Regions from separate parts of the Telluria sp. Soil_C_11 genome, predicted to be linked through region 3. Evidence: predicted binding sites of a transcription regulator. Region 3 holds the regulator's gene; each other region holds the start of a gene.
What was found. Region 3 encodes sigma-54, which starts transcription at its own class of promoters, with help from an activator protein. Its sites were predicted from a motif close to TGGCANGNAANCTGCTTT; they were not measured.
Positions count from the first base shown of each region.

Region 1: AC3A6M_RS11945 (PEP-CTERM sorting domain-containing protein) is a predicted target of sigma-54. The motif match lies at 2,537-2,554, and genes of this name have one in related genera.
Region 2: AC3A6M_RS07910 (TorF family putative porin) is a predicted target of sigma-54. The motif match lies at 2,334-2,351, and genes of this name have one in related genera.
Region 4: AC3A6M_RS22130 (PEP-CTERM sorting domain-containing protein) is a predicted target of sigma-54. The motif match lies at 1,924-1,941, and genes of this name have one in related genera.

Region 1 covers NZ_JBDGIN010000006.1:41,513-45,426, reverse strand. Annotated here, with positions in the region: gene AC3A6M_RS11955 (hypothetical protein) at 1-427, opposite strand, end outside; gene lhpI (bifunctional Delta(1)-pyrroline-2-carboxylate/Delta(1)-piperideine-2-carboxylate reductase) at 650-1,627, shown strand; gene AC3A6M_RS11945 (PEP-CTERM sorting domain-containing protein) at 1,683-2,426, opposite strand; tRNA gene AC3A6M_RS11940 (tRNA-Phe) at 2,684-2,759, opposite strand; gene AC3A6M_RS11935 (acyl-CoA thioesterase) at 2,803-3,288, opposite strand; gene AC3A6M_RS11930 (amidohydrolase family protein) at 3,288-3,914, opposite strand, start outside.
Region 2 covers NZ_JBDGIN010000003.1:504,300-508,213, forward strand. Annotated here, with positions in the region: gene AC3A6M_RS07900 (ammonium transporter) at 1-1,132, opposite strand, end outside; gene AC3A6M_RS07905 (P-II family nitrogen regulator) at 1,143-1,481, opposite strand; gene AC3A6M_RS07910 (TorF family putative porin) at 1,494-2,246, opposite strand; gene AC3A6M_RS07915 (accessory factor UbiK family protein) at 2,521-2,772, shown strand; gene AC3A6M_RS07920 (hypothetical protein) at 2,769-3,053, opposite strand; gene AC3A6M_RS07925 (YifB family Mg chelatase-like AAA ATPase) at 3,142-3,914, shown strand, end outside.
Region 3 covers NZ_JBDGIN010000006.1:206,579-210,492, reverse strand. Annotated here, with positions in the region: gene lptA (lipopolysaccharide transport periplasmic protein LptA) at 1-400, shown strand, start outside; gene lptB (LPS export ABC transporter ATP-binding protein) at 397-1,185, shown strand; gene AC3A6M_RS12670 (RNA polymerase factor sigma-54) at 1,189-2,679, shown strand; gene hpf (ribosome hibernation-promoting factor, HPF/YfiA family) at 2,752-3,114, shown strand; gene AC3A6M_RS12660 (enoyl-CoA hydratase/isomerase family protein) at 3,213-3,914, shown strand, end outside.
Region 4 covers NZ_JBDGIN010000020.1:49,965-53,878, forward strand. Annotated here, with positions in the region: gene argA (amino-acid N-acetyltransferase) at 1-1,286, shown strand, start outside; gene AC3A6M_RS22125 (oxidative damage protection protein) at 1,322-1,594, shown strand; gene AC3A6M_RS22130 (PEP-CTERM sorting domain-containing protein) at 2,085-2,741, shown strand; gene AC3A6M_RS22135 (lipase family alpha/beta hydrolase) at 3,090-3,914, shown strand, end outside.

The sequences.
Region 1 (3,914 bases), 170 kb from region 3:
AACCCGGTTCGGTGCCCGGCGGATAGGCGCTGCTGAGCGCGGCGACGCCCGGCAGGTAAGCATCGGCGCTGAACTGGTCCGACTGCTCATGGTGTTCCTCGATGCCGGCCGGTCCGAAGCGCCCGATGATGCCGGCGGCGCGCTCGGCTTCCGGCTCGGATTCGGTGGAGAACATGACGATGTGCTGGCCGTGCACGGCCTCGCCGGACGGCTGCGCCGCATCGTCATGGTGCTTCGATCCGAACAGCCTGTCGAAGGCATGCCTGACCGAGGCGCCCAGGCCTTCGTGGTGTTCGGCGCCAGGCGTGTCGCCGGGTTCGTCCGACATGCTGACGTCGGCGTGCGTATATCCCGAGGCGAGCAATTCTTCCAGCACGTGCTGGGCATCGCTCCGGTTCGCGAAGACTGCTTTCAAGGTATGTCGCATGATGTCCCCCTGTCATCGTGGCGAGCGGGACGCGTGGGGATGCCGGAGCCCCGGCAGCGATCGCACGGTCCCCCTGGTATTCATCCTACTCCGAATTTGGCCCTGTGTAAGGTGGCTTTACGGCCATGCGCTGGCCTGGCGGGTCTCTACTGCGCGGTGGCTTCCAGTATAGTGTCTGCATCCCTGAACATTGATGCTCCGTGGCAGCAAGGTGAAGAACCCATGAAGACAATCGATCGCGACGCTACCCGGCAGGCGCTGCCGTTCGACGCACTGATCGAGGCGATCGCCCGCATGTTCGCGCGCGGATGCCAGGTGCCGCCGCGCCATGTGCATACGGTCAGCGATGGCAAGGGCGAAGGAGGGACCGTCCTGATCATGCCGGCGTGGCATGGCGATTACATGGGCATCAAGACCGTCAACATCTTTCCCGGCAACGCGGCGCACGGCCAGCCCGGCCTGTATTCCACGTATATCCTCTACAGCGCCGCGACGGGCGAGCCGCTGGCGCAGATGGACGGCAACGAGATCACGTCGCGCCGCACCGCCGCCGCCTCCGCGCTGGCGGCGAGCCACCTGGCGCGGCGCGACGCGCGGCGGCTCGTCGTGGCCGGCTCCGGGCGCGTCGCCAGCCTGGTCCCGGAGGCCTACCGGACCGTGCTGCCGATCGACGATGTCACGATCTGGAGCCGCAACCCCGGGGCGGCGCAGCGCCTGGCCGGCGGGTTGCACCTGGCGGGATGCGCCGTACGGTCCAGCACCGACCTCGAACAGGCGGTGCGCAGGGCCGACATCGTGTCCTGTGCAACCCTGGCGACAGCCCCCATCGTCCATGGCGAATGGCTCGCTCCCGGCAGCCACCTCGACCTGATCGGCGGCTTCACGCCGGCGATGCGGGAAGCGGACGATGCCTGCTTTACCGGCAGCAGCCTGTATGTCGATACGGTGGAAGCCCTGCAGAAATCGGGCGACCTGCTGGGACCGATGTCGCGCGGCGTGTTCGGCCCGGAAGATATCGCCGGGACCCTGGAAACGCTCTGCCGTACGCAGGCCGGCGGAAGGGGAGGGGCGCAGGCGCGGACCGTCTTCAAGTCGGTCGGCACGGCGCTGGAGGATCTGGCGGCGGCGATCCTGGTGTACGAAGGATCGCTTGGCTGCCCGGGAATGCGGCCTGGTTCAGTTGACGCCGTCCAGCCTTGACCGGACGGCATCGACCCGAAGGCGGCGCTGCTGCCTGAAGCCGCCATTCACCGCTTTACGAGTCCGTCTTGCGGCCGCGCCGGGACGCCAGCAGGCCCGCGCCGCCGGCGACCATCAGGAGCCAGGTGGCCGGCAGCGGCACGCCGGTCGGCGGCGGATTGCCCTCGACCGCCGTGCTCTCCACGCCGACGGTGAAGCCGTTCCAGTACTCGCTGGTCATGCTGCGCCAGGTCAGCGTGTCGAACGACCCGGTGAAGCGGATCGCGCCATGCGGTTCGCCGGTGCCGATCAGCCGGTATTCGATGTTGCCGCCGCCGAGATCGACCACCTGCTTGGACACGCTGCCGCAGCCCCAGTAGCCGCAGCTGTTGTTGCCGGGCGCGGCGGCGCCAAGGCCCGCACCGAAACTGAGGATGTCGAAGTCCTGGTTCAGGAAGGCGTAGCCGTTGCCGTTCAGGCTGACGAACGCGAATACCGGGTTGACCACCGTCTGCGAGAACGTCAGCGTCTGGTTGCCGGCGTACTGCAAGGCGATGATGTCGGTGCCGGTAGGCGGGTTGTCGACCTGGCCGCTGGTGTAAGGCGAGTTCGTCACCGGACTACGCGGCGTCCAGTAGTCGATGCCGCCACTGGGCTGGTAAAAGCCGACGCCCGCGGCATTGGTGTAAGTGACGTTGACGGTCTGCGTCTGGGTGGTGATGGTGCCGTGGCCGGTGAACCCCGGTCCGGGGTCGGTGTCGGAGCCGGTCCAGTCGGTCCAGTAGACGGGATTGGCGCTCGCCGCGGTGCCGGCAAGCATCAAGGCTAAAGCAGGGATGGCACGAAACAGCGTTGCGGTAAGACATTGCGTGGTCATGAGTTCCCCCTTGGTTGTTGTCGACCGCCTGGGTGGCAGTCGGTAGGCCGGTGCTAGCAACCTTTGTGCCAAAAAAATAAGCAGTTGATTTTTAAGGAATTGATGAGCTGGCGAACAGGGGGGCGTCAGTTTTCTCGACAGTGGCGGGTAGCTGGAAAGCAAAAACGCCACCCGAAGGTGGCGTTTTTGCTTTGAAACTTTGGTGGCCCGGGGCGGAATCGAACCACCGACACAAGGATTTTCAATCCTCTGCTCTACCAACTGAGCTACCAGGCCAAGGCGGCGAATTATAGCACGTCGCCGTACCTCTTCAATAGTCTCACGAACGCGACGCCTGCCGCTCGGCATGCTGCCGGTCCAGCGCCAGGCGCAGGTCCTTGCGGCCCTTGGCTTCCTCGAAGCGGCGCAATTCGTCCGGCGTGGACGGTTGCAGTGGCGGCACCGGCACCGGTTTCTTGTCGTCGCCGACCGCCACCATGGTAAAGAAGCAACTGTTCACGTGGCGGACTTCCTGGGTGCGGATGCTTTCGGCCAGCACCTTGATGCCGATCTCCATCGAGCTGCGCCCGGTGTAGTTGACGGCCGCCAGGAAGGTCACCAGTTCGCCCACGTGGATCGGCTGGCGGAAGGTGACCTGGTCGACGCTCATCGTCACCACGTAGGCGCCGGCGTAGCGGCTGGCGCAGGCGTAGGCGACCTGGTCGAGCAGCTTGAGGATGTGGCCGCCGTGGACGTTGCCCGAAAAATTGGCGGTGTCCGGGGTCATCAGCACCGTCATGCTGAGTTGATGGTTGGGGAGATTCATCAACGCGTCCCCACCATGCCGCGCACCGAGGCATTCAGTTTTACCGGATCGTAGCCCACGCCATCCTTGAACACGATCTCCACGTTCTCGATGTCCTGGATGCGGCGGGACGGGTCGCCGTTGACGACGACCAGGTCGGCGTTCTTGCCGGCTTCGACGGTGCCGATGCGGTCCAGCTTGCCGAGGTAGCGCGCGCCGTTCGCGGTCGCGACCTGGATCGCTTCCACGGGGCTGAAGCCCGCTTCGACCAGCAGCTCGACTTCACGGTGGTCGCCGAAGCCGGGCAGCACGCCGCCGTTGCCGGTGGGGTCGGGGCCGGCCAGCAGCATGCCGCCGGCGCGCACGAAGGCCAGCTCGAACGCCATCTCCTTCTTCAGCGCCGCCTCCAGCTTGGCCGCGCGCGCCGGTGACGAGGCGGCCGCGGCGCGGGCCGCCAGGTGGCTGCGCAGCGATTCGGCCGACATCATCGCCTGCTGCTTGCGCGAGAGCACCGGCCGCGTGGCGACGAAGGATTCGAACACCGGCAGGGTCGAGGTGATCGCCACCTTGCGCGCCACCAGTTCGCGGATCAGCTCCTGTACCTGCGGGCTCGACACCTCCAGCTTTTCCCACGAAGCCGAGACCTC
Region 2 (3,914 bases), on a different contig from region 3:
AGCCGCAGGCCGGGGTGATGGCGACCAGGCCGGCCACCGCGCCCGAGGCGCCGCCCAGCATCGACGGCTTGCCCTTGGTGATCCATTCGCCGAACACCCACGACACGGCGGCCGCGGCGGTTGCCAGCAGGGTGTTGATGAAGGCCAGCGCGGCGACGTCGCCCGCTTCCAGCGCCGAGCCGGCGTTGAAGCCGAACCAGCCCACCCACAGCAGCGAGGCGCCGATCATGGTCATGGTCAGCGAGTGCGGCGCCATGTGTTCGCGGCCGTAGCCGATGCGCTTGCCGATCATGATGGCGCCGACCAGGCCGGCGACGGCGGCATTGATGTGCACCACGGTGCCGCCCGCGAAGTCGAGCGCACCCTTCTGCCACAGCCAGCCGGCTTTCGCGGATTCGGTCGCCAGGGTGGCCGCATCCTTGATCGCATCCGGGCCGGTCCAGAACCAGACCATGTGGGCCACCGGCAGGTAGCCGAAGGTGAACCACAGCACCACGAAGGCCAGCACCGCGGCAAAGCGGACGCGCTCGGCGAAGGCGCCGACGATCAGGGCGCAGGTGATGGCGGCGAAGGTGCCCTGGAAGGCGACGTAGATGAACTCGGGAATCACCACGCCCTTGCTGAAGGTGGCGGCGGTCGAGAACGTGGCCTTGACCGGATCCCAGATGCCGTTCAGGAAGGCGCGGTCGAAGCCGCCGAAGAAGGCGGTCTTTTCCGTGAACGCCACCGAATAGCCGTAGATGCACCACAGCACGATGACCACCGCGAAGATCATGAAGACCTGCAGCAGCACCGACAGCATGTTCTTCGAGCGCACCAGGCCGCCGTAGAACAGGGCCAGGCCGGGGATCGTCATCATGATCACCAGCAGGGTGGCGACGAACATCCAGGCGGTGTCGCCTTTTTGCGGGGTCGGTGCGGCGGCCGGTGCGGCTTCGGCCGGCGCGGCCGCTGCCACGGCAGGAGCGGCAGCAGGAGCAACAGCAGGCGTGGTGGCTGCAGGCGCGGAGGCGGCTGCGGCGGCGACCGGTGCGGCAGGCTTGGCGGTATCTTGCGCCATGGCCGGCAGCGAACTGCCCAGCGCCATCGCCACCGTGAAGCCTGCGATCAGTTTTGTGATTGTGCGAATCATCGGTTCCCCCTTACAGCGCATCGTTGCCGGTTTCGCCGGTACGAATACGGATTACCTGCTCCAGACTGGAGACGAAAATTTTGCCGTCACCGATCTTGCCGGTGCGTGCCGCGCTCTGGATGGTGTCGATCACCTGGTCGACGATGGCGTCGTCGACCGCCGCCTCGATCTTGGTCTTCGGCAGGAAATCGACCACGTATTCGGCGCCGCGGTAGAGTTCGGTATGGCCTTTCTGGCGGCCGAACCCCTTCACTTCGGTCACCGTAATACCCTGGACATTGATCTCGGAAAGGGCCTCGCGGACCTCGTCGAGCTTGAAGGGTTTGATAATGGCGGTGATCATTTTCATGCGATTGCCTCTTCAGAAAGTTTTTGAAACAGAAAGCAGGGCCGCAGACTTCCCGAGGTTTTCTCCGGACGGGCTCAGGTAGCCGCTGGTATTCGCTTTCACATACGCCAGCGACAGCGAGCAGACGCCGAGGTCCTTGGTCACACCGACCTTGTAGTCGGTGTAGGAAAAGGCGCCGTTGTGGCGCACGTTCTGGTGGCCTGCATGCAGGTTCAGCGTGAACCCGTTGCCGACATCGACGTTGGCGCCGACGTCGATGTAGCCGCTGCCCTTGCTGTCGGCGGTGCCGAACAGGTTGGTGAGCGAGTGCGAGTACTTGACGTAGGCCGGTCCGTAGCCCAGCTGGCCGTACAGCTCGAAGGTGTTGGCGTTCGGGTGCAGGCCGTTGTCCGGGTAGAAGTAGTACAGCCCGCCGACGTCATAGGTAATATCCGCGCTCAGGTTGCCGCGCTTGCCGCCGTAGATATCCCATTCGACGTTGCCGCTGCCGCCCAGGTCCTTGGTCCACTTGATGGTGGACAGCCAGGTGCCCACGTACAGTCCGGTCGGGTTGTGCACATAGTCGGCGCCGCCCTGCAGGGCCGGGTCGAGACGGCTTTGCGACAGGCCGCGGTAACGGTAATCGCTGGTCAGCGCCGCGTTGAAGCTCACCTCATGTTCGGGCTTCTGCTCCTGCTCCTGCGCGGCGGCCAGTCCGGTAGTCAGACTCCACAAACCTGCTGCCAGCACGACGACGTGCGGCCACTTGCTGCTTCGACGCTTCATACGACACTCCCTTCATCAATGAACTTTGGACCTGATGGGTTTACAATCCGGACTTCGCGTCCTGATTCTTTATGTTGTATGGTTGCTTTAGCAGGATGCGTGCCACCCCTGATCGGCGCGGCTGGCCTTGTATTTCCGGTGCCTGCCCCCACTCTGGGATTCAAAAAATGCAAACGACGCTGCGCGGGCGTGCGCCACACGGGTGCACGCACTAAATGAGCGAGGCGCGCACGAAAAAAGTGCGCCATGCGCCGCGTCGTCACTATGGACAGAAATGGATATGAACAGCTTCTTCAACGACCTGCAGGGCAGGATCAACCAGGCGATCGAGAATTCGCCGGCCAAGGACATCGAACGCAACGTCAAGGCCATGATGACCCAGGGCTTCTCGAAGCTCGACCTGGTGACGCGCGAAGAGTTCGACATCCAGGCCCAGGTACTGGCCAAGACCCGCGCCAAGCTCGAGGCGCTGGAACTGCGCGTGGCGGAACTGGAAGCGAAGCTGGCGGCGGAACAGAAGGTTTAACGCACCGCCAGGCGCCACACGCCGAACAGCGCCGCGCCGCCCAGGCTGACGGCCAGGATAACCGCCAGCATGACGCCAAGCGGATTGCGCAGGCCGATGCCGTCGGCCACGAAGATGAGCACGGCGGCCAGCGCCAGCTGCGCCAGCCACACATGCCGCAGCGGCCGCAAGGCCGCGACATCCCCTCCCCGCCTGAACCGGAGCGCCACATACAGCACCGGCCCGCACAGCAGGCAGAACAGCAGCGCCAGCACGGCGCAGGTGAGCAATAGTTTCGGCATCCCGGCACTATACACATTTGGCCGCTCTCAACAATCGCAGGCCGCCCAGCGCTCACCATCTGCAAGTCTTCATCCCGACAGGATCACCATGAGTCTTGCAGTACTGCGCAGCCGGGCACTGGCCGGCATGGACGCGCCGTCCGTCAGCGTCGAAGTGCACCTGGCGAACGGTTTGCCCGGCCTCGCCATCGTCGGCCTGCCGGATGCCGAAGTGCGCGAATCGAAGGACCGGGTCCGCGCCGCGCTGCAGAATTCCGGCTTCGAACTGCCGAACCGGCGCATCACCATCAACCTGGCCCCGGCCGACCTGCCGAAGGAATCCGGCCGTTTCGACCTGCCGATCGCGCTGGGCATCCTGGCGGCATCGGAACAGATTCCTGCCGATGCGCTGGAGCGCTACGAATTCGCCGGCGAGCTCTCGCTGTCGGGCGAACTGCGCCCGATCCGCGGCGCGCTGGCGATGACCTTCGCCATGCACTGCAGCCCGGACGGCGCCAGACGCGCCTTCGTCCTGCCGCAGGCGAATGCCGACGAGGCGGCGCTGGTCACCGACGCCGCCATCTACCCGGCGCGCACCCTGCTCGAGGTGTGCGCGCATTTCGCCGCCCAGGCAGATGATTGCCGCCTGGCGCGTCACCGGGCGCCGGCCGCCCTGGCCCCGCCCCGCTATCCCGACTTTGCCGACGTGAAGGGCCAGCAGCACGTCAAGCGCGCCCTCGAGATCGCGGCGGCCGGGCTGCATTCGGTGCTGCTGGTCGGCCCGCCCGGCGCCGGCAAGAGCATGCTGGCTTCGCGCTTTCCGGGCCTGCTGCCGCCCCTGAGCGATGAAGAGGCGCTGGAGTCGGCGGCGATCCAGTCGCT
Region 3 (3,914 bases):
GTCGGACAAGGCCGTGCTGAAGGAAACGCCGGAGGGCTACATGCTGCTGACGCTGACGGCCGCGCCGGGCAAGACCGCGAGCTTCCGCCAGAAGCGCGACGGCGGCCCCGACCTGTGGACCGAGGGCCAGGCCCAGCGCATCGAGTACGACGAGCGCACCGAGGTGGTCAAGCTGTTCTCGAACGCCGTGGTCAAGCAGCTCGAAGGCAAGCGCATGACGAGCGAGGTGAACGGTCCCTTCATCTCCTACGACAACCGCACCGAGCAGGCGAACGTGCACAACGACGCCAGCGGCGAGAGCAAGCCGGGCGGCGGACGCAGCACCATCATCATCGCGCCGCGCCGCAGTGCGCCCGCTCAGGCGCCGGCAGCGCAGCCGGCAGGAGCAGCCAAGCAATGATCGATGTCCACGCAGACGCAGACGCAGACGCCGCCGCCCACGCTGGCGGCAGCACCCTGGTCGTCAAGGGACTGCAGAAGAGCTACGGCAAGCGCCTGGTGGTGCGCGACGTCTCGCTGCAGGTCGCCTGCGGCGAGGTGGTCGGCCTGCTCGGTCCGAACGGCGCCGGCAAGACCACCTCGTTCTACATGATCGTCGGCCTGGTGCCGGCCGACGCCGGTTCCATCGTGATCAACGGCACCGACATCACGAGCCTGCCGATCCACCGCCGCGCCATGCTCGGCCTGTCCTACCTGCCGCAGGAAGCCTCGGTGTTCCGCAAGCTGACGGTGGAGGAGAACATCCGCGCCGTGCTGGAACTGCAGCGCGAGAACGGCAAGCCGCTGGGCAAGGCGCGCATCGAGGAACGCCTCGACGAGCTGCTGGCCGAACTGCAGATCGAGAAGCTGCGCGAGAACCCGGCGCTGTCGCTGTCGGGCGGCGAGCGGCGCCGCGTCGAGATCGCGCGCGCGCTGGCGACCGATCCGCGCTTCGTGCTGCTGGACGAGCCGTTCGCCGGCGTGGATCCGATCGCGGTAATCGAGATCCAACGCATCGTGCGCTTCCTGAAGGAGCGCGGCATCGGCGTGCTGATCACCGACCATAACGTACGCGAGACGCTCGGCATCTGCGACCGCGCCTACATCATCAACCAGGGCGCGGTACTGGCATCCGGTCGTCCCGACGATATCATCGCCAACGAATCGGTCCGCCGCGTCTACCTGGGTGAACACTTCCGGATGTAGTCCATGAAACAGACGCTGCAACTCAAGACATCACAGCACCTTGCGCTGACGCCGCAACTCCAGCAGTCGATCCGGCTGCTGCAGCTGTCCACTCTCGAGCTGCACCAGGAGATCGAACAGGTCCTGAGCGACAACCCGCTGCTCGAACGCCTCGACGATCCGCTCGACCGCTCCGTGCGCCTGCTGGCCGACGGCGCGATCAACAATGGCGCGTCGACCTCGACCACGCCCGATGCGCCGCCCGCGTCCGGCCAGGGCGAGGAGGGCGGTGGCGGCGCCGAAGCCGAGGGCAGCCAGGAAGGCAACGACGCCGGCGACAGCGGCGGCGGCGAGCAGGAGATGGACTGGGGCGAACCGGGCCGCTCCGGCAGCGGCGGCGAGGAAGAAGACGGCCGCCCGCAGCTGGAAGCCAGCCCCGTCTCGCTGCGCGAACACCTGATGGAACAGGTGCGCCTGACCTGCATCTCGCCGCGTGACTGCGCACTGGTCGAGATCGTCGTCGACACCCTCGACGACAATGGCTACCTCGAGGAATCGCTGGACGAACTGCACGCGCGCCTGCCGCCCGAACTGGAGATCGAGTTCGAGGAACTGCGCACCGCGCTGGCGCTGGTGCAGAGCATGGACCCGCCCGGCGTGGGCGCGCGCAGCGCCGCCGAATGCCTGGCGCTGCAGATCCGCCGCATGCCCGGCGTGCCGATGGTGACGCGGCGCATGGCGCTGACCATCGTCGAACGCTACCTGACCTGGTTCGCGCAGCGCGAATTCAACAAGCTGAAGAAGGCCCTCGATTGCGACGACGAGGACCTGCGCGAAGCCCAGGCCGTGATCCGCCAGTGCAACCCGCATCCGGGCGCGGCCTTCGCTGCCGACGTCTCCGACTTCGTGGTGCCGGACGTGATCGTGCGCCGCGCGAAGGATGGCTGGAGCGTGCAACTGAATCCGGACGTGATGCCGCGCCTGCGCGTGAACAGCCTGTACGCCGCCCTGATGAAGCAGGGGAAATCGGAGTCGCAGCTGGCCGCGCAGCTGCAGGAAGCGAAGTGGCTCATCAAGAACATGCGCCAGCGTTTCGACACGATCCTGCGTGTCGCCCAGGCTATTGTCGAGCGGCAGCGCAACTTTTTCTCCCATGGCGCGGTTGCCATGCGGCCCCTTGTTTTACGTGAGATAGCTGATACACTAGGTCTACACGAGAGCACAATTTCTCGCGTCACAACTCAGAAATACATGCTGACGCCGCACGGCATGTTTGAGCTGAAGTACTTTTTCGGGAGTCACGTCGCGACCGAGGCAGGGGGAGAGGCCTCCTCGACCGCGATCCGGGCTCTCATCGTACAACTCACAGGAGCAGAAGACCCCAAGAACCCTTTATCCGATAGCAAGATCGCGGAGATGCTGGGGGAACAGGGAATGGTTATCGCACGCCGCACGGTCGCGAAATACCGTGAGGCGCTGAAGATCCCGCCCGTCAGCCTTCGCAAATCCCTGTAGCAAGCTCTTGCAACAACGCTGCCCGAAGCGCGATGTGCGCATGACAGGCGGCGCATCTTCAAAGGAGTGTGTATGAATCTCACTATCAGCGGACATCATCTCGATGTAACCCCAGCAATCCGAGAATACGTACAGAACAAGCTCGAACGCATCACCCGCCATTTCGATCAAGTGATCGACTCCCACGTCATCCTCTGCATAGACAATCTCACCGAGAAAGAAAAACGCCAGAAGGCCGAGATCAACTTGCGCGTTGCCGGGAAGATCGTTCACGTCGCGAGCGCCGCGCATGACCTGTACGCCGCGATCGACATGCTGATGGACCGACTCGACAGGCAAGTCCAGAAGTACAAGCAGATGCTGCAGGATCACAGTAACACTCCGCTGAAACGCATGGCCAACGAAGGGGGAGAAGAAGCTGCCGCCGCAGCGTGACGATTCCGCCGGCACAGCACAGGTAGGCAAAGGGCGCATTGGCGCCCTTTTCGTTTTTTGCGCGCTAGAATGCCGTTTTCCTTTTCAAACAATAAAACATGAGCGAATACGTGCAGACCCGGGTGGCGAACGGCACCGGCAACATTACCCTGGACCGTCCCAAGGCCCTGAACTCGCTGTCGCTGGAGATGGTGCGCGCCCTCACCGAGGCCCTGCTGGCCTGGCGCGACGATGCGGGCGTCGACGCCGTCGTTGTCAAGAGCACCAGCGACAAGGCCCTGTGCGCGGGCGGCGACATCCGCTTTTTCCACCAGGCCGGGCATGCCACGCCCACGGGCGGCAGTGCCTTGCTGGAAGACTTCTTTACCGAAGAATACGCACTGAACCACCTGATCCATTTCTATCCGAAGCCCTACATCTCCTTGATGGATGGCGTCGTGATGGGCGGCGGCATGGGCATCGCCCAGGGCGGCCCGGGCAGCGGCCTGCGCATCGTGACCGAGCGCACGAAGATGGCCATGCCCGAGGTGAACATCGGCCTGTTCCCGGACGTCGGCGGCAGCCACTTCCTGTCGCACGCGCCGGGCGCGCTCGGCATGTACCTGGGCCTGACCGGCCTCACCATCGGCGCCGCCGATGCGCTGTATGTCGGCCTGGCCGATGTGTTCGTCCCCGCCGCGCAACTGCCGGCGCTGCAGGAACTGATCGCCGCGACGCCGGGCGCGCAGCTGCCGGCCGCGATCCGCGCCTTCGCGGCGCCGTTCGCATCGCAGGCAGGGGCCAGCGAACTGCAGGCCCGG
Region 4 (3,914 bases), on a different contig from region 3:
GGCTGCGCTCGGTCGCGCCGTATATTCATGCATTCGGCGGCAAGACTTTCGTCGTCGCCTTTCCCGGTGAACTCGTCGCCGCCGGCGCCCTGCCGGTACTGGCCCAGGACCTGTCCCTGCTGGTCGGCCTCGGCATCCGCGTCGTGCTGGTGCACGGCTCGCGGCCCCAGGTCGCCGAGCAGCTCGGGCTGCGCAACGTCGAGGGGCGCTTCCACAACGGCGTGCGCATCACCGACACCGCCGCCATGGAATGCGCGAAGGAAGCGGCCGGCGAGCTGCGCCTGGACATCGAGGCGGCATTCAGCCAGGGTTTGCCGAACACGCCGATGTCGAACGCCCATATCAGCATCGTCTCGGGCAACTTCGTCACCGCGCGCCCGCTCGGCGTCATCGACGGCATCGACTTCGAACTGACCGGCGTCACGCGCAAGATCGCGGCCGAGAAGATCCACCCGATCCTGCAGACCGAAGACAATATCGTGCTGCTGTCCCCGCTCGGCTTCTCGCCGACCGGCGAAGTGTTCAACCTGACCATGGAAGACGTGGCGTCGCAGGCCGCGATCGCCCTGCATGCCGAAAAGCTCATCTTCATCACCGAGACCCCGATGATGACGGATGCCGCCGGCGCCGAGATCCGCGAACTCTCCTCGCACCAGGCCGAAGCCGTGCTGCAGGCGGGCTTCCTGCCGTCCGACGCCTCGTTCTACCTGCAGCACGCCATCAAGGCCTGCAACAGCGGCGTCGACCGTTCCCACATCGTGCCTTTCCAGCTGGACGGCTCGGCCCTGCTCGAGCTGTTCACCCACGACGGCGTGGGCACCATGATCAGCCACGAGAACCTGGAAAGCCTGCGACAAGCCACAATTGAGGACGTCGGCGGAATTATCAAGCTCATCGAGCCGCTGGAAGCCGACGGCACCCTGGTCAAGCGCCCGCGCGAGCTGATCGAACGCGAGATCGACCATTTCTCCGTGATCGAACACGACGGCGTGATCTTCGGCTGCGCGGCCCTGTACCCCTTCCCGGGCGAAAAAATGGGCGAGATGGCCTGCCTGACGGTGAGCCCGGACGCCCAGACCCAGGGCGACGGCGAACGCATCCTGAAGAACATCGAAAACCGCGCCCGCGCCGCCGGCCTGACCAAGCTGTTCGTGCTGACCACCCGCACCGCGCACTGGTTCAAGAAACGCGGCTTCGTGCCCGCCACCGTGGACGACCTGCCGAAGGACCGCGCCCACATGTATAACTGGCAGCGCCGGTCGCAGATTTTCATCAAGACTTTATAATTGACGCTTTTCGAAGATCATTCAGGAGCAACAACATGGCGCGCACCGTCCACTGCATCAAACTGAACAAGGAAGCCGAAGGCCTGGACTTCCCGCCCTACCCGGGCGAACTGGGCAAGCGGATCTATGAAAGCGTGTCCAAGGAAGCGTGGCAGGGCTGGCTGAAGCACCAGACCATGCTGATCAACGAAAACCGCCTGAACATGGCCGACGCCCGCGCCCGCAAATACCTGGCGACGCAGATGGAGCGCCATTTCTTCGGCGAAGGCGCCGACGAGGCCGCCGGTTACGTGCCGCCGACTGCCTGAGCGTTTTCTTCCCTCCAGGCGGCGTGTCCTGCGCCGCCTTCTTCTTCCTGGCGTTCCTTCCAGTCACATTCACCAGCCAGTCACCCAGGTGCTTTGTCGAGAATTTTTACACTTACTCAGCCTGCTTCAGGGGCGAGTTTATTTGCCTGTTATCTTTTAGCCGGTAAGGTTTCATACCGTTATCCGATTTTTCGCTAAAGTTTTTCCTGATTACTGTTCCAATTCTATTTTCTTTCCTCAACCTAACAGTCTGTCGAGACGGCTTACAAAAAGTCACACGAAGACGATACTTCGCCACAAATCCTTGGAAATTCAATGGGATATCGATTTGGCATGCTGTTTGCATACTCCTCGTCGCGGGCTATGTTGACTCCTTCTTGATAATCAAGGTTAAGAATCTTTAATCCTTAGAGTCACAAGACGCGATCAGCACAAGAGCTACATGTTTCTAGTTCTCTTACAGTTTCCAAAACTTTCCGAGGAGTTAAAGATGAAAAAGAAGATTGCAGTAGCAGGATCGCTATTAGCGACAATGTTCGTGCTGAGCGCTCCCGCTAGCGCAGGGGTGGTCTTTATCGAAGGAAACAACCCACAACCGGACGAACAAAACATTGTCTTCAATGGCGCCGGCAGCACGGCAGGACCTGCCTTGACGGTGACAGGCCGGACCAATCAGACCAGCACCGTGGTTGCGTTCACGTCGAATGAAAACCTCATTACGCCGGCCAGCGGTCAAGCCCGGGTCGAGGCCGTAGACGGCGCGTTCCGCTACCTCGAGGTCTATCTTCAGGAGCCGAATACCACGTTTGGTGACCTCATTTTCAATCTCAACACGCCGAACAAGTTAACTGGTACGGCACTCATCTCGGTAATCACGAACGCCGGTACTGAGACTTTCAACTTCGACGTTAACAATGGACAAAACTTCCTGACGATCCTTGCCGATAGCGGAACCACGATTAGCAAGGTGATCATCGACAGCAGGACGACTGGTGACGATCTGAGGGCCATCGACATCGACGATGGACGCCAGTTCCGGATCAGCGGGGTGGGCGGATACAACCCCGTACCGGAGCCCGGAACGCTAGCCCTGCTGGGCCTCGGCCTGCTCGGGATCCAGGGCATGCGCCGGAAGTACCACAAGTAAAACACCTGGATAAGCGCCGGAAGGCTTGGCGCAGCCGAATGCGTGGGTTTGTCCGTCTCGACAAGCCCACGTTTCATGCTCTTCCGGTTCACCTGGGTATGGATCCTCCGTCAAATATATTCCTTCCGGCTGCGCTTCCTGCGCAACCCACTGCCATTCGGTACATCTCTTTTCTGTTCTTCCCCACAACGTTTCTTTTAAAAAGATTATGTGACGCAATAACTTTGTGCACTGCACATTGCGTAAGTCATCCTTTGCCCACGATCTATCGTGCGCTTTAAGTTGCCCGGAACCTAATGGGTTGGCCACGCGTCTGTCTTTCTCAGTTTTTTACCGGGAAAGGCAGACATGGCAGATCCATTGCGGCGTTTAAAAGATCCCGTCATCAATGAAGACGGCAGCCTCCATGTGCGTACTGTTCTGACGCCGACCAGTTTCAAGACGCGGGGCCTGGTGTACAAAGGTTCTAACAAAGTTGTTCCTGTCATATTTATTCCGGGAACCATGGGAACGAATCTGCGTGTCAGGCGAGATAGTCCGTTACCGCCAGGCTATCCCTTAAAGCCTGGCGAGCCGGCCTGGCGGCCGCCGAACAGCGATGCGGCGGCCCTCGTTTATGCAGGCAATTGGAAAAAGCGCAGCCCGAGGGAGCGCCAGCTCATCCTTCATCCCGACTATGTGGAAGTCGACGACACGGGTGAATTGGATATTGCCAATTGCCATCTGGAGCGTAGCGTCATGCGCGAGCGCGGCTGGGGCGAAATCTTCAATGGTTCGTATGGAACATTATTGTTCGAACTGCAGAGCCATCTGGAAATGACGTTCCAGTTCGACATGCTCAACAGGCGCCAACTACGCGCTCGCTGGAAAGAAGTCATGCAGGCAATGCAGAGCGATCCGCTCCAGCGCTGGGGCGTGCGCTCGGTGGCGCCGCTGACGGAAAGCGAATTGGAAAAATATGCCGAGTACCAGTATCCCATCTACGCCTGCGGCTATAACTGGCTTCAATCCTGCGGTGAGTCGGCCAAGCGCCTGGAACGGCGCATCGACGACATCCTCAAGTGGTGGAAGACACGCAGGCACGAATGCGACAAGGTGATTCTCGTCACCCATTCCATGGGCGGCCTGGTCGCGCGCGCCTGCGCGAAGCGCATTCCCGACAGGATTGCGGGC